DNA from 4 places in the Anaerospora sp. genome. Region 4 is predicted to be linked to each of the others. Evidence: riboswitches for the same ligand, from Rfam matches in the RefSeq annotation. Region 4 holds a riboswitch; each other region holds the start of a gene.
The links. A riboswitch is a leader RNA that binds a small molecule or an ion and turns the genes downstream of it on or off. The one in region 4 is predicted to bind cobalamin.
Positions count from the first base shown of each region.

Region 1: linked by a shared signal. The riboswitch ahead of RTR76_RS11680 (hypothetical protein) and the one ahead of RTR76_RS09175 (TonB-dependent receptor) in region 4 are both predicted to bind cobalamin.
Region 2: linked by a shared signal. The riboswitch ahead of RTR76_RS02585 (LysR family transcriptional regulator) and the one ahead of RTR76_RS09175 (TonB-dependent receptor) in region 4 are both predicted to bind cobalamin.
Region 3: linked by a shared signal. The riboswitch ahead of RTR76_RS04270 (TonB-dependent receptor) and the one ahead of RTR76_RS09175 (TonB-dependent receptor) in region 4 are both predicted to bind cobalamin.

Region 1 is NZ_DALZUO010000012.1:98,374-106,550, reverse strand. Features, by position in the region: gene RTR76_RS11690 (ABC transporter permease) at 1-180, opposite strand, end outside; gene RTR76_RS11685 (ABC transporter substrate-binding protein) at 264-1,889, opposite strand; gene RTR76_RS11680 (hypothetical protein) at 1,929-3,269, opposite strand; cobalamin riboswitch at 3,458-3,643, opposite strand; gene RTR76_RS11675 (LysR family transcriptional regulator) at 3,765-4,658, shown strand; gene RTR76_RS11670 (3-oxoacid CoA-transferase subunit B) at 4,852-5,502, opposite strand; gene atoD (acetate CoA-transferase subunit alpha) at 5,516-6,163, opposite strand; gene RTR76_RS11660 (methyl-accepting chemotaxis protein) at 6,213-7,055, opposite strand; gene RTR76_RS11655 (3-hydroxyacyl-CoA dehydrogenase NAD-binding domain-containing protein) at 7,234-8,175, opposite strand.
Region 2 is NZ_DALZUO010000002.1:122,058-130,234, reverse strand. Features, by position in the region: gene RTR76_RS02615 (FAD-dependent oxidoreductase) at 1-228, opposite strand, end outside; gene RTR76_RS02610 (amino acid permease) at 450-1,844, opposite strand; tRNA gene RTR76_RS02605 (tRNA-Leu) at 2,132-2,216, opposite strand; gene RTR76_RS02600 (energy transducer TonB) at 2,532-3,257, opposite strand; gene RTR76_RS02595 (biopolymer transporter ExbD) at 3,263-3,673, opposite strand; gene RTR76_RS02590 (MotA/TolQ/ExbB proton channel family protein) at 3,673-4,278, opposite strand; cobalamin riboswitch at 4,468-4,652, opposite strand; gene RTR76_RS02585 (LysR family transcriptional regulator) at 4,886-5,770, opposite strand; cobalamin riboswitch at 6,100-6,284, opposite strand; gene RTR76_RS02580 (TIM barrel protein) at 6,433-7,440, opposite strand; gene RTR76_RS02575 (sirohydrochlorin cobaltochelatase) at 7,561-8,177, opposite strand, start outside.
Region 3 is NZ_DALZUO010000003.1:137,964-146,140, reverse strand. Features, by position in the region: gene RTR76_RS04290 (PrkA family serine protein kinase) at 1-403, opposite strand, end outside; gene RTR76_RS04285 (double zinc ribbon domain-containing protein) at 556-903, opposite strand; gene RTR76_RS04280 (zinc ribbon domain-containing protein) at 922-1,164, opposite strand; gene RTR76_RS04275 (hypothetical protein) at 1,492-2,859, opposite strand; gene RTR76_RS04270 (TonB-dependent receptor) at 3,007-5,640, opposite strand; cobalamin riboswitch at 5,749-5,927, opposite strand; cobalamin riboswitch at 6,222-6,402, opposite strand; gene RTR76_RS04265 (hypothetical protein) at 6,406-7,236, opposite strand; gene RTR76_RS04260 (secretin N-terminal domain-containing protein) at 7,247-8,177, opposite strand, start outside.
Region 4 is NZ_DALZUO010000008.1:139,662-147,838, reverse strand. Features, by position in the region: gene RTR76_RS09195 (3-oxoacyl-[acyl-carrier-protein] synthase III C-terminal domain-containing protein) at 7-1,050, shown strand; gene RTR76_RS09190 (isoprenylcysteine carboxylmethyltransferase family protein) at 1,044-1,559, shown strand; gene RTR76_RS09185 (molybdopterin-dependent oxidoreductase) at 1,640-2,827, opposite strand; gene RTR76_RS09180 (hypothetical protein) at 3,248-3,508, shown strand; cobalamin riboswitch at 3,641-3,821, shown strand; gene RTR76_RS09175 (TonB-dependent receptor) at 3,943-5,925, shown strand; gene RTR76_RS09170 (hypothetical protein) at 6,109-7,038, shown strand; gene RTR76_RS09165 (transposase) at 7,148-7,948, shown strand; gene RTR76_RS09160 (GntR family transcriptional regulator) at 8,088-8,177, shown strand, end outside.

The DNA.
Region 1 (8,177 bases), on a different contig from region 4:
ACCCCAGTATTCGGCAATAGCCGCTCTTTGCTCTAGCGATACAGGATTCTCGGCCGTAACATAGGCTTCCATCGGATCAATCGGCGATGCTTGTACAAGCACAAAAGTTACAAGAATAACTGCCACCAGCAACCCGATACCCCGCACCAATGTCCGGCCTATATATGTGATCATAGGCATGCGAAATTCCTCCTCTCAGACAAACCCCGGCCCCGGAGCAGACAGCACTGCCGCTTCGGGGCTCATTGCAGGTTTGATTTCATCTACTTTTTCCAGGACCAGTCCATAATATTGCTGATCACGACAAACCCGTGATCATGGGGATGCCATTTTTGTTTACCAAGATCCAGACCATCGCGGACAAAATACAGATGGCTGATGTTCATGAGATAAATATATGGAGCATCTCCCAGAACACTGCCGCCAGTCTGGCCGTCCCACTGGGCTTTGCGCCAGTTCTCATCAGCTGTCTGATCATCCAGTGCGCCAATTGCCGCATCCAGATAACCATCTACAACCGGATTCTTATAGGCAACAATATTAAACCAGCCGCCTTTAGCCGCAAACCGGCTGTGCAGGGCATTCAGCATATAGATAGGGCTATAAGCACCGCCCCCCAGGAGAAAGGCATCTTTATGCTTATGGTTAACGCGGTCCGAAGAACCAAGTCCATCAGCAATAACATTGATGCCAAGCGCTTTCGCCTGTTCACTGAAAGCCATTGCAATCGATTCACGCGTGGAATCACCGGCTTCATAAACAAGATGAAACTCTGCTTTTAAGCCATTCTTTTCACGAACTCCGTCACCATCCGCATCCATCCAGCCATTTTGCTCCAGCAGTGCTTTTGCACCGGCAATATCGCCGTCTTTCCATTGGATCGCTTTATTCTCCCATGGCAGATAATCGGAAATGGTAAAGACAGGCTGTCCATAACCGTTCAATACATTGTCAATCATTTGTTTTCTGTTTACACCCAGAGCCAGAGCTTTTCTGATTATACTATCGCTGGTAACCGCATTGCCGATCTCATAGCCTTCCCCGCTTTTTTCTCCCGGAGTTTGAACAGGCAGCGAGACGGAGCGGAAGTCAAAGGTTTTGCAGTCAACAATGTTATAACCCGGTATGGCTTTGACGGCCAGTGCTTCCGTTGTTTTTACCACATCCACCTTGCCGGCCTGTGCCGCCGCGTATGCGGCATCATTGTTCAGGAACAAGAAGACAATCCGTTTAAACGGTGCTTTACCGCCATAATAATCATCATTGCGTTCTACAATCAGCTGCTGGCCTCTGTCCCACTGGACGAATTTATACGGACCGGAGCCAATTGGCTGCTGGGCATAAGCTTTACCGTCACCATATAAATGTTCCGGAACAATCCCCAGTGTTGCCACCTGATATGGAAAAATCGACATTGGCTTCTTCATATGGAAAACAACAGTCTTATCATTCACTGCTTCCGCTTTATCCATCTCGGTTAAATCAACGAAACTGGCCGCTTCCTTTGTTTTATTAAAAGTAAAGGCCACATCCTTAGCCGTCAGCGATTTGCCGTCATGAAATTTTACGCCTTCCCGGATAGTGAAGGTCCAGGTCAGGCCATCGCTGCTTACTTTATAATCGGTTGCCAGATCCTTGACGATTTTATTGTCCGGGCTGACATCCAATAACTTGCTTTGAAACAAAGTTCCCCCCTGGGCCCCCCAGCCGGTAACGGGATCAAAGCCCGAGGCCTTTTCACCGCCGATAGCAACAACAATCTCGTCTTTTGCCGTTGCCTGTGTCTTCTCATTTTTACTGCCGCCGCAGCCCGCAGCCAGAAGTATGCTGCCCAGCATAGTAATCACTATTGCTATTGCAAATAATTTCTTATAACTCTTGCTACTCACTTCTTAATCCCCTTCCTCTTTTGCCGTATCAGCGAAGCATTAATTAAAATACATATCAAAAGCTCCGTAATAACGGTGGTCATGCTTACCGGTTAACTTATCCTCCAGATTTTGATACTGCAGCGACATACGGATACCATCCATTACCATATTCTGATACCCAAGCATCAACCCTTTATGGCCGTTTGTCTTGGCTTCACCAACCCCAGTAAAGTTGCCGTAATTGCCAGGCAAGGCATCTTTATCAATATCCCGGTAGGTAAGAGCAATAGCCTGATCATGGGGTACGAGGATGTTGACAAGTCCCTCATAGGAATAAAATCCTGCTTGCCGCTTGCCGCTTACCCAGTTATACGAGACTTGGGCCGCCCATGCATCGGGTGAGCCGGAGGCATCGGATTTTGTGTAATTAAGTACGCCGGTAACCCCTTTTTGTATTTCCCATGAAAGGCCGGTATCCACATAGTTTGCTGCCACTGCTGGAGCATCCGTTTTAAGGCTGCCATCAGCAGAAATATAGCCTACATTATATTCAAAGGATTTTGTGGGTGCAAAATTCAGATTTATCCCTTTTAAATCAGTATTTTTTTCCGGATTGACCCAATAGCCGTCCAGCCTGGTTTTGCCGAACTGATGTTTCAGCGCAACACCGTCAGCATCGCCCTGCAAGGCCAGGGGAAAATAACGGCCAACAGCCAGCGCCATCCGGCCGGCCTGAAACTGATCAATGCCAAAGAAATCTTTCACTTGGATATAGCTGCGGGTAAAGCGCATTTCATTGGATGTATTCCCGTTTTCTGAGCTGCCGCTGCCAAATTTGCCGCTGGCCTGAATACGTGATTTATAGCTCACCCGGTCATTGAAATCGGCGTTGAGGTGCAGCCGCTGCCGCCAATTAAAGGCATTGCTGCCTTCTTGTTTTTTACTGTCCACATCTGAGGCTTCAATTAAAGTCTCGCCGTCAATCGTAACTGACGTTTTCTTTGCTTTCGTTTGTTTTGCCGGCTGCACCGCTTCTTTAGGGAGCTGTTGTTCTGTTTGCACTGTCCGCACGCCAAGCGTATTCAGCTCTACGGCAAATTCATGTGCCAGCCGGTCAATCTTTGCCTTTTGCTGTTTGTCAGCCTGATCATATTTACTCAGTGCATTGGCTAAAAACCGGGCCATTTCATAGCGGGTAGCAACTTTATCTTTGTCATAGGCAGCCGCATCATAGCCAGCAATCAGCTTATCCTGGACCAATGCATCAATTTCAGCATAAGCCCAGTGATTTTGAGACACGTCAGCATACGGGTTTTCCTCTGCTGCAGCCACCCCCATACCCGTCATCAGCGTTAAAGTAAGCGCCGTGATTACTTGTTTTCTTAGTCGTTTTCTCATGTCTTGCTCCCCTCGTCTTTCGAATAATCATCTATGAATGCAAAGCAGGTATGTACTGCTCTGATTATAGAGCTCTCGCCGATAAATAAAACAGCCCTGTCCTTCTTAATAGATAAAAAAGGAAAGGGCTCATACGGTTTTAGCCATTGCAGCTGCCGTTTTAATCCCCTCCCTGTCGCTCGCAGGTCAAATGGTGACGTCATACAGGCAGTTCTCCTGGCTCTGGCTCATTGCTTACCCAAACCTTCCCAGGATGTATATCCCAGTGGTATTATCTTGAGTCTGCTCCCCATTACAGTGGCGGGACCGCACCGGCCTTTAACCGGTTTTTCTATTAAGTCGCATATAGCAACACCTGTTCAATCTATGTAGTTGATAATGTTTTTCAATAACGGTAACTATCTTTATTATAAAGAAAGGAGTTTTTATTTGTAAAACGAAACATATTAATAATTGCTATCGAAATTTTTAATACACTAGATAAGGAGAGCCTTAGTGGATATAGAAGTTTTAAAAACAATGCAAATTTTAACCCAAACGAAGAGCTTTTCAAAAACGGCAGAAATACAAAATATTGTCCAATCAACAGTTAGTGCCCGTATCGCCGAGCTGGAAAAGACATTAGGGCAAAAATTGTTTATCAGAGATAATCAGCGTGTGGTATTGACGCAAAGTGGCCTTATGTTTCTTCCTTATGCCCAGCATATCTTGGAAGACTTCGAAAATGGCAAAGCCCTTTTAAATTCAGCAGCCCTATTTGATGACCGCTTAGTTATAGGAAATGTATATTCAGCAATGCCAAATCTCTTACTCCCGGTTTACCGTGAATATTTGCGCTGCTTTCCCCGCATCTCGGTAAAAGCAGTTGCCGGCCATTCAACGGATATTTTGCAGTCTTTGGTAGACGGCATTATCGATATTGCAATCGTTTATCAGTTGCCAAGAATTCGCCGGTTTACAACATTCCTATGTAATGAAGAAGATTTTGTTTTAATATGTCCTCCCGGTGATCCGCTTGCAAATCAGGTGGAAATGCCGGTTAAGGACCTGGCAAAGATTGATTTTCTGTTTCATAACTGGGGAGGAGCTTTCAGTGATTGGATTGCCCAATTATTGCCAGGAACACGTTGGTTTCACGCTAACATCGGTAATCCGTCTTTTATTGTTTCCCTTGTTGAAGACGGAGCCGGTTCAGCTATTCTGACCCGTTCTACTGTTCAAAAAGCCTTGAACAGAAACTCCGTAATTGAAATTCCCCTCACCGGTTCACCCTTGCCGCCCCGCTGGCAGACGTATGCAGTTGTTCATCCCAAGCGGCTTTCCCGTCAACCGGTTCGGGACTGGCTTGACATGATGAGTAAGCATGGTTTGGCAGCAGTACCTATTTAGCTGATATACTCAAATATTCAGCTTTGTAAAGAAAAAATCTCTAATATAAAAAGAACAGCAAGCTAATAGCTTCCTGTTCAGATCGTCGGCAAAAAGGCACTTTCGCAAAGCGTAAGGCGCCTTTTTAAATTGCGTATGCTTCATTGCATGTTTTTCCTTTGCATTCGCAAACACTCTGTTCAATCGTTAATCATTACGCAAGTTTCATCGTAAGCAAGGGAACTGCAACTGAAAAATTCGCTTCCGTTTTTTCTCGCACATCATCCACTGATACTTCGGGTGCTAATTCCCTAAGAACAAGTCCAGCCTCAACCACCTCAAATACACAAAGATTTGTAATAATCAAGTCAACCACACCTTTCCCAGTCAATGGAAGAGTGCACTTTTTTAAGATCTTTGAAACCCCATCTTTTGAAGTATGTTCCATGGCAACAATCACTTTCTTAGCGCCTGATACTAAATCCATCGCTCCCCCCATTCCTGGTACAAGTTTGCCCGGAACCATCCAATTCGCAAGATTTCCTGTCTGATCAACTTCTAATGCGCCAAGCACGGTAATATCAACATGTCCCCCTCGAATAATAGCGAAAGACATTGCACTATCAAATACAGCACCACCGGGAATGATTGAAACAGGCTTAGCTCCTGCGTTGACCAAATTGGGATTAGGTGGGCCAGTTAGTGGAGCTAAGCCAACGAAGCCGTTTTCAGACTGTAGGATAACCCTTACTCCTTCTGGCAGGAAGTCTGCGGCTAATGTTGGGATACCAATACCGAGATTTACAACATTACCATCCTGAAACTCTTGCGAAACCCGTTTAGCAATTATCGTTTTTGCATCCATCTCTTAATCCCCCCTATCCCTGGACAATCCAGTCAATGAAAATACCTGGTGTCATTACCTGATCCGGATCAATTTGACCAGCTTCTACGATGTTCTCTGCTTCGACGATAACGACCCTGGCTGCCATAGCCATCAGTGGGTTAAAATTGCGGGCCGAGCGCTCAAATATTAAATTTCCTGCAGTATCAGCCTTATACGCCTTTATAAGAGCGACATCAGCTCTTAACGGTTTTTCTAGCAGAAAATCTTTTCCGTCAACGGTTATCACTTCTTTTCCTTCGGCAACTATTGTTCCGATCCCAGTCGGCGTTAATATGCCGCCTAATCCGGCACCACCAGCACGAACACGCTCAGCAAGTGTTCCCTGTGGTAGAAGTTCAACCTCAAGTTCACCCGTGTTCATTTTTCTTCCAGTTTCCGGATTTGTCCCAATATGAGAAACAATTACCTTCTTTAGTAGGCCATCGACCACAAGTTTCCCTATGCCTTTATCAGGAAAAGCCGTATCATTCGCAATAACAGTAAGCTGCTTTGTTCCTTGAGCTACTAGTGCGTCCACAAATACCTCTGGTGTGCCTACAGCAAGGAATCCCCCAATCATAAGTGTCATACCATCTTCTATTTTCTGCATTGCTTGTTCTATTGTAGTAATTTTAGACATGCTATCCTCCACCTATTATAAAATCGAAAAGCTTTAACGCTTTGATCGATTACGTATTTTGGGTTAGCTCATCAGCGAGCTCATCAAGTTGATGAGCAAGAGAACCGACTTGCTGAATTGCGCTAGTCACTTCAACAATTGATGACGCAATTTGATTAATTGCTTCATTGACTTGCACAAAATGCCTGTATGATTGAGTACTATCTTGTTGAATTGCTTTAACAATAAAATCAACATTCTTTACAGATGTAGCGCTTTCAGTAGCTAACTTACGTATTTCCTCTGCTACTACACTGAAACCACGCCCTGCTTCGCCAACTCGCGCAGCCTCGATTGCGGCATTAAGCCCCAATAGATTTGTTTGACTTGAGATATTCTTAATAAGTCCTATAATTTTGTCTGTTTCTCTCACTCGTTCCTCTGATTTCAGGGCAGCCTGAGTTAAGTTAGTAATGAGTGAAGCTATTTCTTGTGTCTGGGCGGATATTTTTTCTGAAGTGCCAGCTATGGAACTAATGCCCTGGTTTAATATCCCAGCCATCTCCTTCATAGCATCCTGCATATCTACTGGTTCAGTCACTACAGCACATCCTAATACATTCCCTAACTCATCAAATATTGGAGAGCACACAGCAATATATGGCATTCCATAAAGGGTCTTATCGCCTCTTCTTATAACTCTGCGCCTCTCTCGAATAGCTTGCTCAACTGCCGAGCCGGGTTTTATAGGATCTCCCGGTGAAACTCTCATATCAAAATTCTTTGCCGGTTTATAAAGTAAGAACTTCTCCAAATCGGTTAAAGATACGCCAATTTCTTTATTTAACAAACTATTAAATAACGGTAATGCCTGCATAAAGCAATCTAAAATAGAGTTAACCTTTAGCTCCACAATAAATTCCTCAATTCGACAGTTTTCTGTCTCAAATTGTTTAAGTTTATGCTTAGTCATAAGAAAAATTAGGCAAGACTATGGCTGCAATACTTTCAAAGCACCCTTAGCCTTACCTTAGATTGCACTTATCTACTCTTACTAACAGTCAGACCTGTGCTCGTATCTAAGTCTTATTTTAGATATAATACTCAGATGCTTTTAATTGATGAATTAACTTCTTCATAAACTTTTTCCGGACTTCTGGTACTTCCTCAGGAGAATACTCATAAAATCCTTCCCCGCTTTTTACTCCCAATTTGCCTTCATCTACTTTCTTTCTAAGCAGTTGATTGGCACTTTGTGAATTGTCCATTACTTTTAACAAGTTATCGCCTACGACGCACCAAATATCTAAACCGCCAAAGTCAGTAACTTCTAAATGTCCCGTAGTAGCATAGCGAAAAGCCGGACCAAACTTTAATGCCTTGTCTATTTCCGCAGGTTCTGCTACTCCCATTTCAATAAGGGAAAATACCTCTCTGGCAAGCCCTTGCTGAATTCTGTTGGCAACTAACCCTGGTACATCTTTTAGTACTTTTACTGGTTGTTTATTGATCGATCGATAAAGCTGATCGACTTTTTGGTATATCTCTTCAGGCATATTACCAAAGAAAGAGAGTTCTACGATCGGCATAAGATGGGCTGGATTATACATGTGATTAATCATCATCCGCTGTTTGCGGTTTTCACTAACTAGTTTCATCATTTCCTGTAAAGGAAGACTTGAGGTATTACTGGCAAAAATAGTTGTTGGAGGACACAGTTCATCCAGTTGTTTAAATAAATTTTGCTTGAGCTCCATTACTTCCGGAGCTGCTTCAATTACATAATCACGATCAGCCACAGTACTTTGCAGGTTAGTCGAAAATTTAATATTAGCAAGGCAAGCTTCAATTTCCAAATTTGGAAGGTAGTCTTCGCTAACGAATAGTTCTAATTCTTGTTTAATAAGCTCTTTAGCTTTTGTAAGAACTTCTGCATTCGTATCATAAATGTTCACATCATAGCCATATATAGAAAACGCTGTAGCTATACCGTGTCCCATCGTTCCTGATCCGATAATTCCAATTTTTTTCATGC
Region 2 (8,177 bases), on a different contig from region 4:
CATTTCTCTCGTTACCTCCCGTTCAAGCGGAGCCTCCTGCCATTCGTCACCCAATAGTTTTTTAAGCGCATATGTATAAATACGACCGCCCGTCATATTTTTTGCGCCTGGCCCTTTGCCCCGGTCGACTAACAATACTTCCCGCCCGGCTTTTGCCAGCTGATAAGCAGCTGCGCTGCCTGCAAGTCCGGCACCAATGACAATAACCTGAAATTTTTCATCTGCCAAAATGTTCACCCCTCCAAAAATAAATAAGATTTCTAGCAGAACTTTACCATTTCACGTCATAGCGTGAAAAATCTGTAATTTCATTATGCCACAAACATATTTGCTATTCAATGAAAACAAAGCCGGTGGTTGCTATGTAATAAGAAAAGCCAATCACTCCAACTTTAATTTACCTAAAGTTGGGAGTGATTGGCTTTCGTATGAGCCGGCTATCCAGTTATTTAAGAGCGGCTCAAATCCACTTTCTCCAAAGGGATCAGTTTTGTCTTTTTCACATATTTATAGCCTAAGTAAGCTGCTAAAAACACGGGAATACCAATATACGATACGGCTACACCATACCAGTCAATAGTCCCGCCTAAAAAGGCATTGTAATTTTGCCCAATTATGACGATAGAACAAAGGGCAAAGGCAAACAACGGTCCGAAGGGAAACCATTTAGCCTTATACTTCAATTCGCTTAAGTCCCTCCCTTGTTTAATGAAGGCCCGCCGGAATCTGTAATGACTAATGGCGATTCCCAGCCAGGCGATAAAACCAATTACACCAGTTATATTTAACAGCCAGGTGTAAGCGGTACCGTCACCGACAAGCGAGGTTAGAAAAGCAAGTAATCCGAAAACAGTTGTTGCATAAAGAGCGTTAGCCGGTACTCCCCGCTTATTCACTTTGCCAAAAAGCTGTGGCGCTTTGCCTTCCTTGGCCAAAGCATACAGCATTCGCGAGGATGCATACAAAGATGAGCTCCCGGCTGAAAGCACCGAAGAAAGAATAACTGCATTCATAATAGATGCAGCCGTTCCTAAGCCTGCACGGGAAAACACTAATGTAAAAGGACTGACAGCGATGTTCTCTACATCGTTCTTCAACAAATTTTCATCCGTATAGGGCAGTAAAAAACCAATAATTAATAAAGCTCCAATGTAAAACAGCAAAATGCGCCAGAATACAGTATTAATAGCCTTAGGCACATTTTTTTCCGGTTCTTCACTCTCACCAGCAGCAATTCCCACCAGTTCCGTCCCTTGAAAAGAGAATCCTGCGATCATAAAGATACTTAATATCGCACCAAATCCGCCCACAAAAGGAGCTTCTCCGGTATGCCAATTGGCAAAGCCGGGTGATGAAGTGTTGCCAAAGCCGAGAAGCACGGCAACACCAACAAATAAAAAAACGACAACTGTGATTACTTTAATCCCGGCAAACCAGAATTCACTTTCACCGTATGCGCGGGTAGATAATAAGTTCAATATAAACAGCATGACTAAAAACAATCCACTCCACACCATGGCAGGAATATCCGGAAACCAGAATTTCATAATAATAGCTCCGGCAACTAACTCCACTGCCAGACAGGAAGCCCAGTTCAGCCAGTAATTCCAGCCTACGGCAAAGCCTAGCGCAGGATCAACAAACCGGTTGGCATAGGTGCCAAATGCCCCGGAGACAGGCAAATAGGTAGCCATTTCTCCCAGGCTGGTCATCAAAAAATAAACCATAATGCCAATTACACCATACGCGAATAAAGCTCCGCCTGGCCCTGCCGTACTAACAGAGGCACCGCTGGCGACAAACAAGCCCGTACCAATAGCACCGCCGATTGCAATCATATTCATGTGGCGTGCTTGCAGGCTTCGCTTTAACTCACCCGTTTCTGTGTCTATTACATGGGGATTGCTGCTGATTTGGTTTTTTTCAGTTTTTAAATTGCTGCTCATAGGATTCACTCCTTTTTTACTTTTCCAGGAAACGGAATTTTATTACATTAAATACGAAGTCTATTCCACGATCGTCCCCCGCTTCTTCCCCAGCGTCTGAATTCAGAATACTTCTTCTATCTGCAATCAGCGATTATAAAAAGGAAAAAGGCTCCAGAGAAAACTCTGAAGCCCCCTATATCCTATGGTGCGGGAGACAGGAATTGAACCTGCACGCCGTAAAGCGCTAGATCCTAAGTCTAGTGCGTCTGCCAGTTCCGCCACTCCCGCATGTATGAAGTCAGCAATTGCGAGCTTCCAGAGAATTTTCCTTTCCTGGAGGCGATCACTTGATGTGATCTCACGCACCTGACATAAGAATATTACCATAAACAATATCCCTTCGTCAAGCGTTTTTTTCTGTGCATGCTGACTTTTTTTCATTATTTTTTTCAGTTACAGGTTTTCCTCAATATTTTTCTGCCCCATCACCTAACCGATGCGCTCATTTTCACCGCTGGCCATTGCTTGGCAGCTGAGTAGCTGCCTGCAATCAGCAACTTCCAGGGATATGAGCTAAACGGAAAAGCCTGCACTTAAATATGCTTAATTCAGACGAAATTTAACTTCTACCGTAGTAATACACACTACCGGCTGCCCATTGGCGGAATCGCGGGCAGGCACAAATCGCCACCGCTCAACCGCTTTTACTGCAGCCTCATCTAATTCGTTTCTCCCTGAAGAACCTACAACCCAAACATTGCTGGGCTTGCCATTCTCCATGATTTCCATTTTAACGGTTACACTTCCTTCTACTCCATCGCGCCTGACACTTTCCGGGTAACGGGGCTCTACTTTCTGCAAAATCCGGGGAGGCGAAATGAGACCTTTTGTCGCGCTGCCGGTGCCGCCGCCCGAACCTGCTCCTGAGCCTGATCCAGAACCGCTTCCTGCAAACTCACCTCCGCTTCCAGTTCCCTGCGACGAGAACCTATTAGCTGAGCTCGAAAACGCTTGAGCAGCTGCCTCAGTCTCCGTTATGACCGATTCAGCTTCTGCGATCTCTGCAATTACCTGCTGTTTTACTGGTACAGTCGTCTTCATAACCATTTCCTGCTGTGGCACCGTCTGACTAGCCGCCAGTGCCGGACTGCCTGGCGCAGAGCTTTCCTGCATTCCGGGATCTGCAATTAGATCCAGCTCCACCACAACAGGCTCGGCCACCGGAATCGTAAAGATATGTGCCGCAAACCAGCCAATACAAATGATCAGCCCTATATGTATAACAATAGAAAACGCCAATGCCCGCAGCCATTCATTACGTTTGCTCATACTGCTCACCTTGCCTTAGCTTCTGTGGCAATAGCAATTCTGCGAATACCTGCCTGTTTTAACTCATCAAGTACAGCCACAACCCGGCCATGCTCCGTATGCCGGTCTGCCCGGAGAACAACCGCTAGATCCGATTTTCGTGCAACTTCGATTTGCATCCGTTTTGCCAGCACCTCTACAGGGAGTTCTTCCTGATCAACAAGTACTTTGCCAGTCTCCGTTATTGTCACCGCAATCGGTTTCTCCAAGTCTGTCTGCGCAACAGCAGCTTGCGGCAAATTGACGGGAATTGACTTTTGTTCTACCATATACAGCGTGCTCATCATAAAGAACACCAGCAGGAAAAAAATAATATCAATCATGGGAATAATCATCAGCTTAGGCGACCGCTCCAGTCGTGAACTGCGCAGCTTCATTACTCATCACCTGCCACACTGTCTAGAAAAACAGAGCAGGCTTGCTCCATATCGGTTACGACGGCATCAAGCCGATGACTGTAATAACTATGTACAAGCAGAGCCAGAACAGCTACACACAAGCCTGCCGCTGTCGCAACAAGCGCTTCCCCCACACCGCCGGTAATGGCCATTGGCTGTCCTGATTTCACATTAAACACGCTGAAGGACTGAATCATGCCAACAACAGTCCCTAATAATCCGAGCAATGGCGACAAAGTAACAATCGTATCCAGATAACCAAGGTTTCTCCGCAAATTAGCAGCCTCAAGCTGAGCCGCATTTTCTAACGTACTTTCCAGCTTGCTGGTATATTTTATCCTTGTCAGACCGGCAAGCAAAACTTGCGAAACAGCCCCTTGGGTCTGCGTGCAAACCGCAGCTGCCCCCGGCCAGTCCGCGGCCTTCAGTTTGGGTTTGAGAGCTGCCAGCAGCTTTTCCAGCTCCGTATCAGCACTGCGATAATAACGAAAACGTTCAACTGCTATAGCAACCACAAACAGCGAACACAGGAGTAGCGGATACATAACCAGACCACCCTTATTAAATAACTCAAAAAAACTCATCTTTCATTCTCCTCTCGTACTGTGCAAAATGGAAATGACGGATATAAGCGAAACATCCGGCAAAAACATAAAAACCTTCCTGATCAGCCCAGGAAGGTCTAGTTATTAGAGAAATCTTCAGATAGAACTGGCCGGAAAGCCAAGAAGGAAAATCGCTCTAGTAATCCCCTTCCCATCGCTCGTGGGTATGACGGTGATTGTTAAACAGGCAGTTCTCCTGGCTTTAGGATCATCACTTACCCAAACCTTCCCAAGACTTTTCGCCTCAGTGGTATCTCTTGGGTTTGCTCCCCGTTACAGTGGCGGGACCGCGCCGGCTTTACACCGGTCTTCCCTATTAAGCCCCGCAGGGCACCTATTTCGCTCATGAAATTGTATTGATAATAGCACTATTTATTGATATTTGTCAAATCTCTTTTAAATCTGACGATTTCTACCAAAGCAATTAGTGTCTTGACAAAGTTAAATCTTAGTTTAGCCAGCGTAGATTTTTTCGCACTGCTGCGTTGTCGTCGCCTTACATATTCTCGATATGCGCGGACTCCTCCGCCTTGCATTGCAAAAAAATCTACACTGTCTAATTCTAATTCACAACTTTGACAAGACACTAGTTTTCTACCGGAAATGAATCTTTAATAAAATCGATAAATGCTTTTAATGCATTCGATAGATATTTGTCTTTACGCCAAACAAGTCCTGTTTGAATATTAAGGGGATGTTCCAAAGGGCGGCTGCTAATATTGGTCTGTTTTTGGGCAACTACATCAAGCAAAAAGGAAAGTCCAATCCCCTGTTCCACTAAATTAATAATGGTTTGTACTTGCCTTGTTGAAAAAATAACTTTTGGTGCAAACAAATGCTTTTTACATTCTTCCATAATAATCTGCCGGTTATAGGTATCTTCCTGCAGCAAAATAAACGGTTCATCCTGCAGCGCTGCAATCGGTATTTGCGACAAAGCACTCAACCGATGTTCATGAGGCAGACATACGACAATTTGACGTTGAACAACAGGCATTGTTTCCATTGCTGTTAACTGATTATCAAAAAGAACGCCAAAACCAATATCCAGCTTGCCCTGCTCAAGCAGCCGCAAAATGGAAAGCGTTCCCTGCTCGACAATTGTCAATTCAAAATTCGGATACAAACTTCGGAATTTACTGAAAATGTGGGGGAACAAAAATACACCAATCATCGGTGGAATTCCCACTTTAATTGATCCCGTCTGCATAGTACGGTAATCCTGCATTTCTGAAACGGAATCATTAACACGTCGCAAAATATCATTCACATGCTGTAAAAATAAATTGCCTTCTAATGTGAGGCTTAAACTCCTTTGGCTCCGGTCAAATAAGGGTACTTTTAACTCTTCTTCCAGCTTCTGCATGGCAACCGTAAGCGACGGTTGGGTTAAGTGCAATACCTCGGCAGCTTTCGTTAAACTGTTTAACTGGCTTACGACTTGAAAATACTTCAAATGTCTGAGTTCCATAGTGAGTCCTCTCCTCATTTAAACAATCCCTTGAGTTTTACGGGAAGGGTTTTCATTATAAGAGAGACCAACTTGATTGCTCAAATAATCCCCTTCCCATCGCTCGCGGGTCAACAGCGATCGGCTGTATTCAGTTGTAAACCTGCAACTATGTCCAACCCTTCCTCTAGTTAAAAAATCCAGAAAAGTCCGACACTAAAATAACCCTCCCTGAGTTCTACAGGAAGGGTAAGTATTATAAGAGAGATCAACCTGAATAAGCCCCCGGCGCAAAATACACCGGAAAAGATTAATGCTCGAATAATCCCCTTCCCATCGCTCGTGGGTCAAACGGTGATCGTCAGATAGGCAGTTCTCCTGGCTCTGGATCATGGCGCGCCCAAACCTTCCCAGGACGTTAAGTCCCAGTGGCATACTATTGAGTTTGCTCCCCATTACAGTGGCGGGACCGCGCCGGTCTTTAACCGGTCTTCCCTATTAAGCCCCGAAGGGCACCTACCTCATTATGAAATTACATCCTAGTAGAAGGATCAAGCTTAGGATAGCATCTCCTGCCTTATATTGTCAACCATTCTTATGTAATTTACTTATATTTGTACCCCAGTACTATTATTTCTACGCTCCCTGGATAAAGCAGGAACGGAAGTAATAAAACAGTAGCTTTAGTCTATACCGGACTTTAGAGCCTGCTGCTGGCACAAAAGATTATTTACCCAGCCGTTTAAGGAAGTATTTAGGAATTCGTGCACCAGGTATTCAGGCTGTACATAGTCCACAATACGCCGAGCTTCAGACGTGCTAAAGGGTAAGTGCTGATCAATTTTCATAACATGGCTCATAATTTGTTCAATCGTCAAATCGGATGAGGCTTCTTCGTTTCTTGTATTGTCAATGTATTCTCCTGATAAGGAATGATGGAGATGAATGCCTTTAACATATCGCTTGTTATCGCCTAATTGCGATAAAATATGCAAAATATATGCAACGCCCTCTTCCTGCGTTCGCAATCGTGAGTTTGTATTCATTAAGTGACCTGTATCCAACATAATGCCAACATTAGCATGCCTTACGCCTTCAAGCAAAAATGGTACCTGCTTGCTGTCAGTCAGCGTGAGTCCGGGCCACCACAGGTTCTCAAATAACAAGGTTACATTCTCCGGTATTTCACTGGCAAGTTCATTAACCACTTCAATTGTCGCTTCAATTACTTCGCGATCAGAAGCATTGAACTTCCAGTTATACAACTCAGACAAACGGGCATGACTGACATGATAGACCAGGTACTTGGCGCCTGACTGAACAGCCAACCGAATATTCTCCCTGTATATAGCAAGCCAGGCTTCCCGCGTCTGTCCGCCGTAATAGGCAGCAATTGCTGCTTCATTAGGAAATTCGCGCAATAAGGCTTTTCGGTCTCCCCTCCAAAAATCCAGCCAGTTCGGCCAAAAGCGGAGATGCACTCCCTGTATCCATTCCCGTCTGTGAACATGCCGGTCCCATGGAGCACAAAACATCATTTCCAAACCATCAAGATGGTGGTGGTTTAAAAATGCTTCCAGACAAGCCGGACTGTTATGAATCATTTCCATATCAGACGAAAAATTCGATAAATTTACGAGTTCCAGCATCTTGTCACTCACCTCCAGCAGTTCCAAAGCTTGCTCTGTCATATTCTGACTCCGTTCAGCCCGACAATGGGCAGTTGTAAGTTTTATCTCGTTATATACAGGCAGCGCCTTCAAACAATTAAAATAACCCTCTCCGCGCATGACAGACAGGGTTACTTATCGTTACTTCTTATGGCATTTGTGTCCAGGCTGCTGCATAGCATCTCTAAGGTGCTGTACATAAATATCCTGAATCGCTGCATTCTCGCCTAAGCCATATAAATAAGCTTCTACTTCAAAGCCAGCTGCCAACAATTGAGATTTAGCTGAATCAGGCTCATCTCCCGCCATATCATTTTGGGCATGATCACCTGCAACTAACATGAACGGCAGGAGTGCCACTTTGCGCACTTGCTGCTTTTGCAGTTTTTCAAGCACATTATCTAATGAAGGAAATCCTTCGACCGTATAAACATAAGCATGTTCCAAACCGGCTTGCTCCAGCTTCATTTGTAAGACAGCATAAGCAGCATTGGCAGGATGAACTCCACCATGTCCCATGAAAACAATTGCCTGATCTTTTTCCAGCTTTGCAAGCTGATTTTTCACCGCATCAATAACAATAAGATAGTCATCAGGCTTCTCTTCCTGGCCCATATAGAAAAGCAAGGGCCGTCCAATTACAATGCGCTCAAATGCCTTGTCTTTGGCATGAGCATACTCAACAACAATTTTCTTAACCTTGTCATATTCTTCGCCAGCTACAATATGGAGCGGCTGTACATAAACCTCTTGATAGC
Region 3 (8,177 bases), on a different contig from region 4:
AGGCCCGTTTCAAAGCTTCCATTAAGGAAGACTTACCTGCCCCTACCGGGCCGACCAGGTAGATGACCTGCCGCGCTTCTTCCCCCTTCATGGCTGCCGAGTGAAAGTAGCGCATGATTTTCATGATGGTTTTATCAATGCCATAGAAATCCTGCTTGAAAAAGTTATACCGTTTAATAGTATCGTTGCCGTAAATGCGCTTCAGGCGGGCCTGCTCCTCTGTTTTGATTACTTCCACCCCGGCCCTGGTCAATAACTCATACATCCGTTGATGGGACAGCATGGCAAGTTTGGGATTATCCTTCACGATCTCCAGATAGTCCAGCAATGTCCCTGAAAAATGAGGCTGCTTGCGCTCTTGCCGGTCCTGTTTTATTAACTTCTCAAAGTCAATATTAGCCATAATCATCCTCCCTTTTCTAGTGGGTAAAGGCACAGTACCAGACTGTATGAAAATATATGCCTCGCAGCTTCAAACAATAACCTCCCTCGCAAGCAGCAAAAAGGCTGTACAATCCATAATATCGATGGATTGTACAGCCTTTTTGCTGCTCATTACTGGTTATATCGAAAAACAAAAAATGCCGAGAGACAAAAGACGGTCAAACAGGCACCGGCTATCAGCCACTTGCGCTGCCTGTCCTGGTTATAATAGGCCTTCTGCGCTCTTTTCCCGCATTGGTAGCAGAAATTATCTTTGCTAAATACACCTGTACCACAAGAATTGCAATAAACCTGCTTCTGCATAGTCAGCTTAGGCTGCTTTTTTACCGGAGCGCTCTCCTGCTCCTCTGAAACAGTTGCCGCCGCCTGCTTTGCAATCAGATAGGCAACATCCTTGCCGCAAAAAGCACAAAAGCTGCCATCAGCATTGAGTTGCTGCCCACACTTAGGACAATACATACTACCCCTCCTGCCTTTTTACTTTGCATTTACCAGAATCATCGTTCCTGTAAATACCGCGATCATGACCACAAATACGCCCACACCTACCATAATTTTGGCTTTTGGTGATGCAAGCACGCCTGTGGCCGGATCAGTTGTCTCATCGGCAGTAACTTCAGGGGCATTTGCACCGGATGATTCGGGCAGCTCTTTCCCGCAGTTCTGGCAGAACTTTGCATCCAGGGGGATTTTCACACCGCAAAAAATACAATAGCGCATAACCTTACAGTACCTCCTTGTACTTACAAAGCTATTTCCCGTTCATAGTACCTCGTCAGATCTAATCCAGTGAATACTGACGGTCTGTTTTGTGCAACCCTTCGTTGTCGTCAGTCAGCATACGTCCGGTATGCCTCCCTCCTCCGCCTTGTTTTGCAGAAAATAGCCTCGCCATTCTTCTACCGTTTTAGACCTGACAAGGCACTAGGTAAAATTCACCAATTCTATGAATCTACTTTATTCGCCAAATTCTGCAATTTCCCTTTTCTGCCTGCAGCACAAAAAAAGGCCTGGACGAGGTTGCGTCCAGGCCTTTTGAGAGTAAGCTTATTTATCGAAGCTCAGGATTCTTTGGCCGTTTACAATTTTCAGGCCAGTTTTGGCTTGTTCAGCAGCTTTGCGCGCTTGCTGTGCCAGGATGGAGTGAGCTGCGAAGGATTTAGCCACGCCGGAATTGCTCCTGGCAGCGAAAGCTGTAGTTTGATCCGGAGCAAGAATAATTGCCGAGTTCAGGTTGCCGCCGCTGTAGCCCAATTGGGTAGGAGTGAAGGTTTTAGCAGCTGTATCGGAGGTGCTGGTAGGCAAGCCGGGGTAGATGTCGATCTGGTTGCCTTTGACAAACCAGAAGCGGTTGCTGTCAGCATAGATGCCCCAGAGATAGCCGGCTGAGTTTACGTCACTAACCTTGGTCCAAAGCGAAGGCGAAGCAAGATTAGCCACGGTGGTGCGGTATACGCCGCCGACCATATTGGCAAATGATGCATCATAATTGCCGAGGAATACATAGGCATTATTGGCATCAACGATAGTAATATCGCGGAAATCGCCAGTCATGGAAGAGGTCTTGGTAACAGTAGTTTTAGTGAAGCTGGTCAAATCTATGATATCCATACGGGTGTCGGCATTGGCACTGCCGGCATTCTGCGTGCCGCCCAGGCCGCAGACGTAGAGTTTGTTGTTGTAATGGTCAAGGGTGAAGGCGTTTTTGCCGACGGTTATATAATTAACATAGTTCAAAGCACCGCTAATGCTGTTAATACTGAATTTCACGACAACGCTGTCAGAGTACACCGAATAGCTGCCGCTCGGATTGACAGTAAACAGTGCATACAAATTATTGCCGACAACAGTTAAGCCTTCACCGTGAACTGAGGCACCGGCTGGTACGACTGATGTGGGAATGCTCGTCCAGGCTGTCGGGAACTGATAGCTGGTTGTTTGGGCATAACTGCTGTTCATATTAACTACCGCGATTTTGGCTAAATCATAGCCGGTAGCATATAAGTAATTACCCTTGGTGGCTACCGCATGCAGGTTGCGTACAGCATCCCAGGTCGGCGTTGCCAGAGACGTCCATGTGGAAGCAACCGGGTCAAGGATTTTATTTGCTATCAGGTTTGCAGGATTGGCTACATTATACTGACGCAATACCAGGCGGCTTTCAGTGCCCTGGAAGAAGTTGAACAGCGCCGGATCACTGTTTAAACCTGTGACTTTAGTGCTGGACGTAAAGGTAGTAGGTGCAGCGGTTCGGTCGCCGTTGATGACACCGGCCAGGCCTTGCGAATAACCGGCATCAACAACCGTGTAACCGAATAAATTATCCGTAGCAGCCAGCGCTGCCGAGCTGCCAAGCACACTCAAAGTCAAGGCTGCTACAACAACCCTTTTGAGAAAACCGAATTTCATTTTCATGATTCATTCCCTCTCTCTTTTAAAATTTTGCTTGCCTGAAAAATTCTGGGATACCAGTATGATTTCTGCCATCACGCCCTTCCTGCCAGACTGTTCTTGCCTGCCTGAAGTATGGGGCATCACCTCCTTTGCTGCTGCCGACTGCCTCTAATACTTATACTGCATGGTCACATAATAAGTACGCCCCTGAGTCGGATGATCGGTATTTAACGGATAGGTAATTGATGACGGCCAATCGGGGGGAAGGGGATTTCCATCGTTGTCTAAGCCTGTTTTCACCAGCCGCAGTTCCGGGCCTTTGTTAAACAGATCGTTTACGCCCACCGCCACTTGCAGATCGTTAGTAAATTTGTGTTTTACGCCTAACCCGACTGTAGTCAGGGGTTTCTGCTTCCACTCAAAGCTTTCACTTACAAACATTTTATCCATATACTTGAGTTCGGTAAAAACAGACGTCTTTTGATCAGGACGGTAGGTCAGGCGCATAGAGCCTTCCCATTCGGGGAGATATGTCGCTGGCATATCATAATAGGTCTCCCCCGTCCCTGTCGGATTATTGTATTTTCGTTGCGCATTAAGATGCGTATACGTTGTGGCCAGGTTCATATCCCACTTGTCCCAACTAAGCTTGGTCTGCAGCTCAGCCCCGTTTACCCGCCCTCTGGCAGCATTGCTGTAAGACCAATAATCATAACCGAAACGGTACAGTTGCAGCAGGTTTTCTGATTTCCGCCCGAAATAGGTCAATTGGATATTGCCATCAGCTCCTAGGATACGATCATCCCAGATGGCGCTCACATCCCACTGTGTACCTTCTTCCGGCAATGGGAAAGCAGAGATTAATCCAGCCTTGAAATCCTTATCATATATCGGCCTGGGCATAATACCGGCGCCGTCACCGGCAATTTCATAGAGGTTAAGCAGACGATAATAGGACCCAACTGTAGAGCGTAAGGTAAGTTTATCGCTGACTTTTTTCTTCAAAGCCGCTTGCCAGGTAACTTTGCTGTCTTGCTGCTCATCTTCCTGATTGAACCATATATGGTTGTTATGCTCAGTTATCAGCCGCGTACTGCGGCCTAACACTGTTGAAGAATTATAACGCACGCTTGGCGTAAACCAAAGGTCCTCCGCTTTATTTAAGGTAATGGTATCCTGCAATTGAATATTGAATAATGTCTGTTCAAAATAGTTGCGAAAACGCCGGCGCCAGTCAATTTCACCATCTACGAAATTGGTTATACCCGAGCCGTCAATGTCCATTTTTTCCTTAGACAAGTTAGCCATGAATTCTAATAGATGGCCGTTGCCGGCCTCATAGCTGCCGTCAATGGCGCCGCCGACTCTGCGGGAATCGTAACTGCTCCAAATACGGAGCGGATGCTTGAAATAGTAGTCATTCTCATGTTTTACAGGATCATATCTCTCGTTGCGGTAATCCTTATTCTGATCCAGATAGTTCACCGACCAGCCCCATTCCATTTTACCAACCGTATCCCGGCGGCCTACTAACAGTTCCTTGGCAGTAAGTTCCTGCCGCCGCGGGCCTAAAGAACTAGAATCATCCAGATCTACATAGGTATTGCTGTTTCCGTACCCCCCATTCCCTGCCCACAACCCCTCGGGCAGATGCCTGTCGATTTTTTTCCAGGTAGCTTTTGCTACCCAATGATCATCCTGCCACTTAATAATGGCATCGGTATTTTTATAATCATTATTGCGACGGTAACGATCCTCATCTGTTACTCCAGGATTTCCCGTCATTTTTTCGTCCCACCACTTTTTTTGAAATTCAGGATCATAGCCAAACCACTCAGGTGAAGACAACACAAATTCCATATCTTCAGCACTATATCCAGCAGCTATCCCCGCACTCTTTAACCCGCTATAAAATGCGCTTCCCGGTGTTGTTGCTTGCTGAACCTCTTCTAACGATGTGAAAGAGTCCCAAGTGAAAGGTATACCTAAATTAATATTTAACGAACTCACTTGAAGGTTATAGTATTGAAGTTTGGTGACCGGAAGTTTCTCATACTCTTGCATTATGTCATTATACCGAGAAGGCACTTGAAAGTTCTTATACCGGAAATCGCCATCGCTCTGATCTCGGTTGATACCAACCATCAAGCTACCTTTCCCCAGCGGTGAATCGACCTGCAAACTGCCGGTGTAGCCGCCCCAGGAGCTTTGTCCCACTGATGCAGATACATTGGACTGAGTTGGCCGTTTCGTGACGATGTTAATGACACCACCGATATATGTACCACCGAAGCGGGCTGGGATATAGCCGCGATATACTTCAATTCGCTCTACGTTTTTCACCGGAATCGTTGAAATATCGGCAGCTGCGTCACCACCCAGGTTAAACAACACTCCGTCGACAAATACGCCAACCTGAGCTGCCGTACTACCCCGGACGCTGACGGTGGTATACTGTCCCTTGCCGTTCACTTCACGGACATGCACACCAGGCACATCTTTCAATAGCTCAGGCAGCGTCTTCTGCTCACCTTTATAATCATCAGGTCGGATAATCGTCACCGTACCCGGTGACAGCTTGGACTCCCAGTCCGGGCGCTTGGCCTCTACCGTGATGGACTCCAGCGAGTATTCCTGCTCCGCTTTGCCGTCTGCATTCACAGTTTCCTTCGTTTCCTGTGAATGCTCGCCGCCAGCTTCTGCAGCATATACGCTGCTGCCAAAATCAGGTGTCCAGGTCAGTGCCAAGGCACAGGCAATACTTATTACCAGGGCTTTTCTCTTCAATCTGTGTTGCTTCACTTCAAAATCTCTCCTCTTTCGTCTTAACCAACTTACTTAACTACAGCCTCTGTTTCCCTCCTCATCCCTTCAAATATTCGAATCCTCTGCCTGTCACTCGCAGGTCAAACGAAGATTGTCCGTACAGGCAGTTGTCCTGGCTCTGATTCATTGCTTACTCCAAACCTTCCCAGGCTTTAAGCCCAGTGGCATAATATGAAGCTGCTCCTCATTACAGTGGCGAGACCGCACCGGTCTTTCACCGGCTTCCCTTTTAAGCCTCTAGTACCTCGTCAGATCTAATCCAGTGAATCCTAATGGTCTGTTTTCCGCCATCATCCTACCGTTTTAGACCTGACAAGGTACTATGGGCGCCTGTACCGTAGCTGTTTCCGCGCTATGTCAAATTGAATTGGTTAAATAAAAAATGGATTTCTCAGCTAGTCAAACCTCCCGCTAGAAGGAAGCCTGACTATCTGAGAAATCCATTTTCCTTAGTCAGTCTCAATAATGACATTGAGACAGTCTATAAAACAGAGTGCCCACATAATCCCCTCCCCATCGCTCGCAGGTTACGTACTGTACTAGAGTTAGTACCGTACTACGGTGATTGTTGTATAGGCAGTTCTCCTGGCTCTGATTCATTGCTGCTCCAAACCTTCCCAGGACGAATCCCAGTGGCATATCTTGGAGCTGCTCCTCATTACAGTGGCGGGACCGCACCGGCCTTTCACCGGACTTCCCTATTAAGCCCATATGGGCACCTATACCAGCAATATGCAGTTGTTATTCTATGGCATTAACCTGATAAGGATTATTAAGATAATTACAGGTTGTAACGTGTCTTCCCCTGAAGCACTGGATCATTTCACCGGGGTTAGCCAGCCAGTTAAATTCCCGGTAATTCCAGCCCCAGGGTGCCGCAACTTTGACTGCGTTGTAGCTGTCGAAGTAGCCCCAGCGGGCAAATATCCGTCCCTGACCGATGTCCTGTCGCTGTTCCCATAGCTGTTCTAACGGGATTAAGCGGTATCCGGTGTGCACCTTCAATTGATTACCTGCTCCTAGCGCATAAATGCTGCTTGTCTGTAAAAGTGTTCTATTTTTCACACAGGCATTTATCTCATGGGTTTCTCCTTTTACCTGTAGGAGAGGATGTCCGTTTTCCACCCGAAGTTTATTTCCATCCCAGTTTTGCCACCGGTGATTACTGTATGTCACCAGCATATCCAACTGATCAGCGCCATCGCCGTTTTTTTTGATGGCTGCCAGTATGCCGGTCATGTCATGCTCGTGACCGCCGCCGCCGGCATATCTCGGATAGTACTGGTAATAGCCGATGAGATAATGGGTTTCACATTCCACTACCGAATAATACATCGCTTTTTCCAAGGGATAAAAACGCAAGTTGTACCAGTTGTTGTTCAGCCGCCAGTCCAGGTCAAAATTAACGGTGGTAAACACATTCTGTGGTGCAGCCATCCCATCACTTTGGTCTGCCAGGTAGAGGACGGGAGCCCACTGTGCAGCAAGCTGCTCTGCAGGCGCTGCAGCAACTGCTGGTACCTTCAAAAACATTACAAATAAGACGGTAATCAGGCAAGCCCATTTCTTCATCCTCTCCTCCTCAAAGCTCAGTGTCCATTATTTTCGGAGTCAGCATAATAACCAGCTCAGTTTCTGTCGTTTGTTTGGTTGTTGAGCGGAAGAATCCCCTAACGATAGGGAGATCGCCCAGTAATGGGACTTTAAAGGTATCGCTGGTTTCCTGCCGCTGGATAAGTCCGCCTAGCACGATGGTTGAGCCGCTTTTAACCCTGAGTGTTGCATTAGCCTGACGGGTACGGATATTCGGATTGTTATTTTTCGTAGTATCTGTCTTATTGCTAACTTCCGGCTGTATAAGAGTAGTAATAAAACCATCCTTATTTACCGTGGGAGTCACTTCCAGCTTGATGCCGACCTCTACATAGATAACAGAAATAATCGGCGTACTCCCGGAGGTAGGCTGTGAGGTCTCCACTGCCAGTTTATCTCCGATGAGAATTTTTGCCGTTACTCCGTCCAGGGTGGCAATTCGCGGACTTGCCAGCAATCTTCCCTTTTTGTGTTCAATTAAGCGATTAATGATTCCCTGGATATTGGCGCCATATTTACCGTGTCCGATACGAAATGCCGAATTATCATACAGCGGGGCTGAAGGCAAATACGTTACGGAATCCCAGTCAATTCCCAGTTTCGTTAAATCATCCCGGTTAATTTCGATAATCTGTACTTCAAACATTACTTGCTTCGGCGGTGTATCAATTTTAGTAAGCAAGTATTTGACCTGATCATATACGTCCGGGCTGCCCATAATGACCAGAACATTTCTTACCGGATCAGCTTTGATATTCTCCTCCGGCACTAGCGCACTCAAGAGGGGCCTGGCTTGATCTACCTTCAAATAGTTAAGCTGCACCACTAACGGATACAGTCCTGACATTTCTGCTTCATTATCAGGTGAAGTCTCTACTACTGGAGCCGTTACAGCCGGTCGTACTTGCTCGGTAACGCCA
Region 4 (8,177 bases):
CAATCCATGACAATTCCTACTATTGCTGCTGTTGGAACTGCTGTGCCGGGAAACCCGGTAGGCCAGGATGACATACGCAATTTTGCGGCAGCCTTATTTCGCGAAGGCCTGCCTCACCTGGAGCGATTAATGCCTGTTTTTGAGAACGCTTCAATTGAGAAGAGGTATTTGGCGCAGCCCCTTGAATGGTATCGAATGCAGCATACTTTTTCTGAAGCCAATACTTTATATGAGCAGATTGCGTTTGATTTGTCTGAAAAGGCTGCGCTTGCTGCACTTAGCAAGGCTGACATTAATCCAGGAGACATTGGCGCGGTGCTGTTCGTTTCTTCGACTGGTATTGCTACCCCGACTTTGGATAGCAAGCTGATCCAAAGGTTAGGCCTGTCTGCTCATACAAAGCGGCTGCCCTTATGGGGGTTAGGCTGCGCAGGTGGGGTAACCGGCCTCGCTAGAGCAGCCGAGTTGGTGACTACCACACAAAAACCGGTATTACTTGTTGCAGTTGAATTATGCAGTCTTACTTTTCAAAGGAATGATTTTTCTAAATCTAATCTTGTTGGTTCCAGTATCTTTGGTGATGGAGCAGCAGCGGTTGTTTTAGTTCCTAAGCAGCAAGGACCGGCAGTGCTAGGCAGCTACAGCACCCTCTTTCCCGATACGGAAGATATTATGGGCTGGGACATGTCTGAGACGGGGCTAAAGGTTCGTTTCTCACGGGATATACCAGCTATTGTCAGGGAGCATTTACCCGATCTGCTCAAACAAGCTTGCACGCAATGGGGGATCGATCAAAGTCAGCTGAGCCATTTTGTTGCACATCCGGGAGGCGCCAAGGTATTAGCTGCCTACAGCGACAGTCTGGGACTGGCGGCTGAGAAATTGTCGGGTGCTTATCAGGTACTGCGTGACTATGGCAACATGTCCAGCGCATCCGTATTGTTTGTGCTAGACAAATTTATGTCTGAAACTTTGCCGACTGGTGAATATGGTGTAATGCTAGCTTTAGGCCCGGGTTTTAGCGCCGAGCAGGTATTATTTCAATGGTAGAAGCGCTGATAGGCAGTGTTGCAGCAATTCTCGTTGTGCAGCGCCTTGTTGAGCTGGCGCTGGCCAGGCGGAACAGGCAGTGGGTTGTTGCATTGGGGGCAAAAGAGTATGGGGCCAGACATTATCCGCTGTTTTTTTTGCTTCATGGAGCCTGGATGGCAGGGTGGATAACAGAAGCACTAGCCGGCGTGCCGGAGCTTAGCGGTTGGTGGCCTGTATGGCTAGTTCTCTTTGGTGTCGCTCAGTCTTTACGGTATTGGTGCATCTATAGCCTGGGATACTATTGGAATACCCGTATTCTGGTTGTACCTGGCGCGACTGCCATACGGAAAGGACCTTACCGGTATCTGCCCCATCCTAATTACGTAGCAGTGGCTCTGGAATTAGCTGCAGTTCCCTTGTTATTCGGCTGTTGGATAACGGCTGCTGTAGCGACTCTTGCGAATGGAGTATTGCTGATAGCAGTGCGTATACCTGAGGAAGAAGCTGCTTTAAAATTACTGCGTTAACGCTTAGTAAATAAGTCCATAATGCCCTCCTTTTGCAATAGAGTGTGCAAAAGGAGGGCATTTCTATTGCTGCAGTGAGACTATTTTTTCAGGCCTCTAACCCACGCATCATTTTCATAACCTCTGCTTTCCCAAAAGCCAATATGCGGTTCACTGATTAATTCAATTGCATTAAGCCACTTGACACCTTTATAGGCGTACATTTGCGGCACAAGCAGCCGGGCTGGGCCGCCGAGGTCGGAGGGAATAGGCTGGCCATCCATTAAAACCGCAATCATAACGTCTGATGACTGTGCTTGATCCAGACTTAAGGCACTAGTATATACGCCGTCGCCAGAATAAAATTTAACATATTTTGCTGCTGCCTGCACTCCAGCGAGGTTCAGTAGCTGGGCAAGCGCGATACCCTCATAGGTAACGTTATATACTGACCAGCCAGTAATGCAATGGAAGTTGCTGACTTGGACCACTCGGGGCAGGTCAAGAAAGCCTTTCCAGGTTGTACTCATTGGGTTATCCACTAAACCGGATAATGTAAATTTCCAAGTATCAGAGTCGGCGCAGGGAATGGGTGTTACGGTGAAGACTTCGAAGTTTCCCTTGTAGCCGCCCCCGACTGGGGGCAGAGATCCCAGAGAGGGAGACGGCTGAGGCACCATCTTGTTACAATCCTTATATTTTTTGTTTGTTTCAGACCAGTCAGTGTTAGTTGACAGGCCAAACAGCCACTTAGTTAGTCCGCCACCGCCAACTAATGCGCCAACCGCGGCGGACCAGCGGATAAAAGACCGCCTACTGGTCTGAAGGCTATGACCGTTTGTGACGGCAGTCTTGTCGGCTGTGCTACAGTGCTGCTGACTGTACAGACTAGTTGCTATATGGTAAAGGCCGGACGATATGCCAAAGACAGCAGCCCACCGATGTAAGGTGAGTGTGCCAACACCGGCAAGGTTATATAGATCGATGGCAAAAAACAATAAAAGGCCTGTAAAAGATAATACGACACTTATTACTAGCCACCCAACCGTAATGCCTTGCAAGCGTATGTTACCGGCGAGGCTTTCGCGCGCGTTAGCTATAGCCCGGACATACACGACTACTGTAAGCATAAAGAACAAGCCTATGACAACATGTAAACTATTTAGGTAAGTTCGCAAGAAGGCAAACTCCTCCCGGAACAATTGGCTGTGTAATACCAGACCTGTGAGTGCCAATAATAATGCGATAACAGCATGATAGGTGTGTAACTTACCTGTTAGGCCATTCATAAAAAAAGCCTCCCGCTGAATATTATCGTGCTAATACCTTCGCCTTACGCTGATCTAATCCTGCTAGGAAAGTAAAGCATTAACTCCTGGTTTTGGCAGTTATAAACAGCTGCATATTTTTGCAGTTGTTGACAATGACTGCAAAAGTATACTACTAGCTGATGAAGCGTATTACTGCTCAACTTATCGACTAAAGCTTGTGCTGCAATGAGACAAGCTTTGGTATGTTCTTGTTTTTCTTCGCAGTAATCTCTAGATTATTTGCATAAAAATTAAGACAAATGACCTAGAATAACCGGACTTTTGTCAAAATGAAATTTGGCAGGTATTGTCGAATATTATCCTATAAGAAAGAATTTACAGCAATTATATTTTAACTTTATGAATCGGACACGATGAGTAAATCAAGGAGGAGAGCATATGGGTATCCGTTTAGCATGCGCAACAAGCGCCCGCGCAATTCCAAAAGTGGAGGCGTTACCGATGCAGGAACCAAGTGCTTGTGTTGTACGAAAGGCAACACCGGTCGAGTGCGTTCAATATGGGATTGATGTGGATAAGGCCCGGTTTATGAAGCCTGCCGAGCTAACGAACGGAGATTTAGTCTATTTGCTGGATAACGGTATTCCGAGTGAAACAATTTTTCGAGTCTATGGAATTTCAATAAAAAGCTGCAGCTAATAGAAATAAAAGCCGCAAGGTCTGAGATGAATCGGACCTTGCGGCTTTTTTTATGGGATATTGGAGCTAGAAGGGACAAATTATTACAGCTGTATTGACAAATGAGTAAGCACAATGGATAATTTACATATAATTGAAAAAGTTGGTATAGGTGCCGTAGGGCTTAATAGGGAAGTCCGGTGTAATGCCGGCGCGGTCCCGCCACTGTAATGGGGAGTAGACCCACTTGATGCCACTGGGATTTTTATCTTGGGAAGGCTTGGGCGAATGATGATCCGGAGCCAGGAGAACTGCCTATATGTCAATCACCGTTTGACCCGCGAGCGATGGGGAGGGGATTAGATGATAGGTGTTATTTTATGCCTATCTTACTCTTCTGAAGTTCGTTCAGAAGAGTTTTTTATTTTGAAAGGCAGGTAGTGGAAGTGAGAAAGATGAACCGAACAACTAATCGGAATGCGTGGCTGTGTGCCATGTTGGTAACAGGTGCAGTGATGTTGCAGGCTCCAGGAACAGCCTTTGCTGCTGAAGAACCGGAAGAGTTTGCGCTTGACCAGGTAGTAGTGACGGCGAACCGGGTGCCCACCGTTATAGCTAAAGCAGCAGCAAATGTGACTGTTGTTACACGGGAGCAATTGGAGAGTAACAACTATACAGGGCTAGGTGATGCCCTCCGTGATGTTAACGGAGTAATCGTCAGTGTTGCCGGCGGTTTTCCAGGAGCGCCGGAAGTAGTAAGACTCAATGGAGATGAACGGGTAACCGTTATGATTGACGGAAGAAAAATCGGCCGTCCTGAAGGAATCGGAAGTGGACGTGCTTCTATAGATCTGAATTCCATTATTTCCATGGATAACATTGAACGTATAGAAATTGTTAAAGGCGGCGCATCGGCATTGTATGGCTCGGATGCGGTTGGCGGCGTTATTAATATTATTACCCGTAAAGGAGCTGAAGCCAAGACAACACTTGACATGTCGGCAGGTTCCTGGGGAGAGCGCAACTATAACTTAAGTACGCAGGGAAGCGAGAACGGTCTTAGCTGGTATTTTACAGCAGATAGAAAAACGCAGGATTATGCAAAATATAATGTTCTTAATCCTGCGTTAACATCCGGCAGCAACAAGGGTGATAGCTATAAATGGCCAAATAGCAAGTTTGAAGGTCAAGGGGTTACTCTGCGGTTAGATAAAACGATTGATGAAAATCGGTCGGTAACATTTAATTTTGAGCATTTTGATGATGAGGGTGGACGACCTAGCGGTGTAAAGAACCCATCCAATTTTGCTTCTAGTCATTTATCTAATAATTGGGCGCTGGCTTATAATTTTAATCAAAAGCAGAATGTACCAGGTTTTTTCCGAGTGTACGGTAATTATAATAATCAAGATTTTTCGGGTACCTATAAAAGCCGGTCGCAAGGTTTTGAATATCAGACTGGTTGGCAGTTGAGTAGTGATAATAAGTTAATTACTGGTATTGATATCACGAAAGGTGAAGTCTTAAATAACGTAAAATGGGATGGCACTATAAATTATCAAGATAAGTCTGTTACTAATAGTGCTATATATTTACAGGATATTTATACGGTAACGGAAAAAATAACTGTAACCCCAGGCGTGAGATATGATCATCACAGTAAATTTGGCGGACAAATATCACCTAAATTTAATGTCAATTATAGCGCTGACAAAAATACCGATGTATATGTTTCGTATAATAGAGTATTTAAGGCACCTAATTTAGATGATTTATACTATAATTCTGTTGATGATTACGGCGCTGACGGGAAATGGATACTTAACGGTGACCCTAATCTAAATCCTGAAAAGGGGCATGTAATTAGTGCAGGGGTCAATAAGAAGTTAAATAATAATACCTCTCTCAGCGCTAATTATTTCATTAGTAAATTAACGGATGCTATCGACTGGAGCGAAACCGTATATGATGCAGCTACGAACACATATAGTTCTTGGGTTCGCAATATTGACAAACAAAAGAAACGAGGATTCGAATTAGATATTCACAATAAACTTTCTGATAAGTACTATACAGACATTGGCTATTCCTATGTGCATGTTGAAAACAACGAAGCAAATGCAGGATATACAATCGATCCTGAAAACGGGCAACCTAATGGATACCGTGTCAAAGTAGGCTTTACTGACGCTCAATGGAACGTGAATATTAACGGACAAAGCGCATCTGGACGGAATACCAGCCACTTTGTTGATAGCAGCTACTGGGTATGGAATTTAGCTACTAATTACAAAGTAAATGACAGCACCAAGGTATATTTCAATATCTATAACTTGGGTGATAAAACATATGAACTGGTTTCGAGCGGAACTACCGATAAGGGCAACTATCCCATGCCCTCACGCCATTTCACAATGGGTGTAAAATATTCATTCTAATCTCATTTACGCAGGCTGCGAAGCACACGCTTCGCAGCTTCTTTTTATTATTTTGTGTCACGGGGACGGTTCTTTTGACACACTGCCAGGCCTATGCTAAAATGAAAGCAGGGTGGAGTTGTACGCTGATCTCATGCTGCGATTACACTTTTTGTGAGACGAGGATTAAATAAGGAGGAAATCATGAAGCTATTTAACTTGCGCATTTTGCTGGTATTAAGTTTTCTAGTGGCATTCGGATCAGTAGGAGCTGTTTGGGCAGAGCCTGCTAGTGAAACACCTGCAGTCAATTTGACAACAGAACAATGGACAGGGCATAGTTTCACATTTCTTGCTTTACCTGCTGACAGGCAAGCTGCGGGATACGAGATTTTTCCTGTAGATAAAGCCAATAAAGGCTTCACAGGAGATCGCTCTGTACGTATTCCGTATGCACAGCATGCCGGAAAAAAAGTAACCGTTACCGAAGTAATCCCTTATCCTGCAGGACCTAATCTGCAAGAATATATGGTTTATATGAAAGTTGATGAAACCGGTGAAAAGCTGGTTGGCCGTACGATGCGGGGGCAGTTGGAAGGTCTGGTACTAACAGCTGACTTAACAAATGCAAGACAGCAATTTTTAGGTAAGACAATATACCCTAAGTTTAGAGAACTGGCAGGCTTGTATACACCAGGTTCAGAAGAAATTCCTAAATCGGTTACTACTTCTATTGGTGGAGCAGCTACTGTTGTTGACGTCTATGCAGGCAATCAATCAGATGAGCCGATCTGGCTAGTTGTTTCCGTTAATGGTGAAAAGGCTATTTTGCCAATTGCCTATAGCTGGACTAATATTCCTGCTTCTTCCTGGACAGAAACGGCTCCGTGGCAAGAAGCCCTGTTTACAGAAGATCCACGACCAAGTCTAGGCTGGTCTCACACTCTGTGGTACCAAATTGAGAATGGCAACGTAGAAGAAGGAATGACCAAAGCGCAAGTGCTTCTTAGCTGGGGTAAACCAGTACACAAAATAGAAGATGGTGCAGCTTGGATCTATGACAATAAGAAACTCAACTTTAATGGCGATATTTTGCAATCCATTGAGCTTTTAACAGATGGAGCAACTCAATAATCAGCAGCTAGACGCAGGCAAATTTTGCCTGCGTTATTTTTAATGTCATGGGGACGGTTCCTTTGACACAAATATTTGAGCCATGCTACAATGAAACAGGGTGATAGCAGTGGCCAGACAGGCAAGAAGTAAAAGCACTACCGGTATCTATCATGTTATGCTGCGTGGTAATGAGCGCAGGCCGGTTTTTATCGATGATGAAGACAAACATAGATTTACAGAAATTATCTTACAGAAAAAACAAAGCTCTTCCTGTCGTCTATATGCCTTTTGTATTCTGGATAATCATGTTCATCTGGTTTTCCAGGAAGTTGATCAGCCACTAGAGACACTTATGAAGCGGATCGGTGTTACTTATGCCGCTTATTTTAATAAGAAATACGGCCGTATTGGGCATGTGTTTCAAGATCGTTTTCGCAGTGAAGCAATAGAAGATGAGTCCTATTTGCTCAGTGCTATCCGGTATGTACATAACAACCCTGTGAAGCTGGAAGGCGAATTTACAATCAATTATCCCTGGAGCAGTTACCCTTGGTATATGGGCAATAAGCAAGATACTGCTTTGCTGCCGGAAATGATAGAAACCTTAAACCTGTTTTCGCCAAATCAGCAAAGAGCACTCCAACTTTTTAGTGAATTTCATTTGCAAGAAGAACCACATCAATTTCTAGAGGTGGCTGCAACCAAAAGCGCAAGCGAAACCCCAGAAGATCTTATTGCGGAGTTTCTCCGTAGTCGGCAATGGACAGTTGAAGATCTCTGTAAAAAAGAGAATTTGATCGTAACGGCTGATTTAATACGTGTTTTGCTTACGCATGGCGGTATATCTGGCAGGCAGATTGCGCAATTGACAGGAATTAACCGGGAGAAAGTGCGAAGGATAGCTGTGTCAGTGGAACCGTCCCCATGACAGAGTGAAATGGATAAACAAGAAGTGGCCTATAGAGGGCCACTTCTTGTTCGTTGAATCCTTATATATTGTCAAATTATTCAAAATATGCTTAGATATAGTAGTATTAACCGGACTAGAGGAGGCGTATCCAATTCACTTGAAGAAGCTTATTCAGCCCTTACCCTATAAGGACCACGCCTATGAAGAAATAAAAAAGGCCATTATTGCTCATGACATTCTGGAAGGC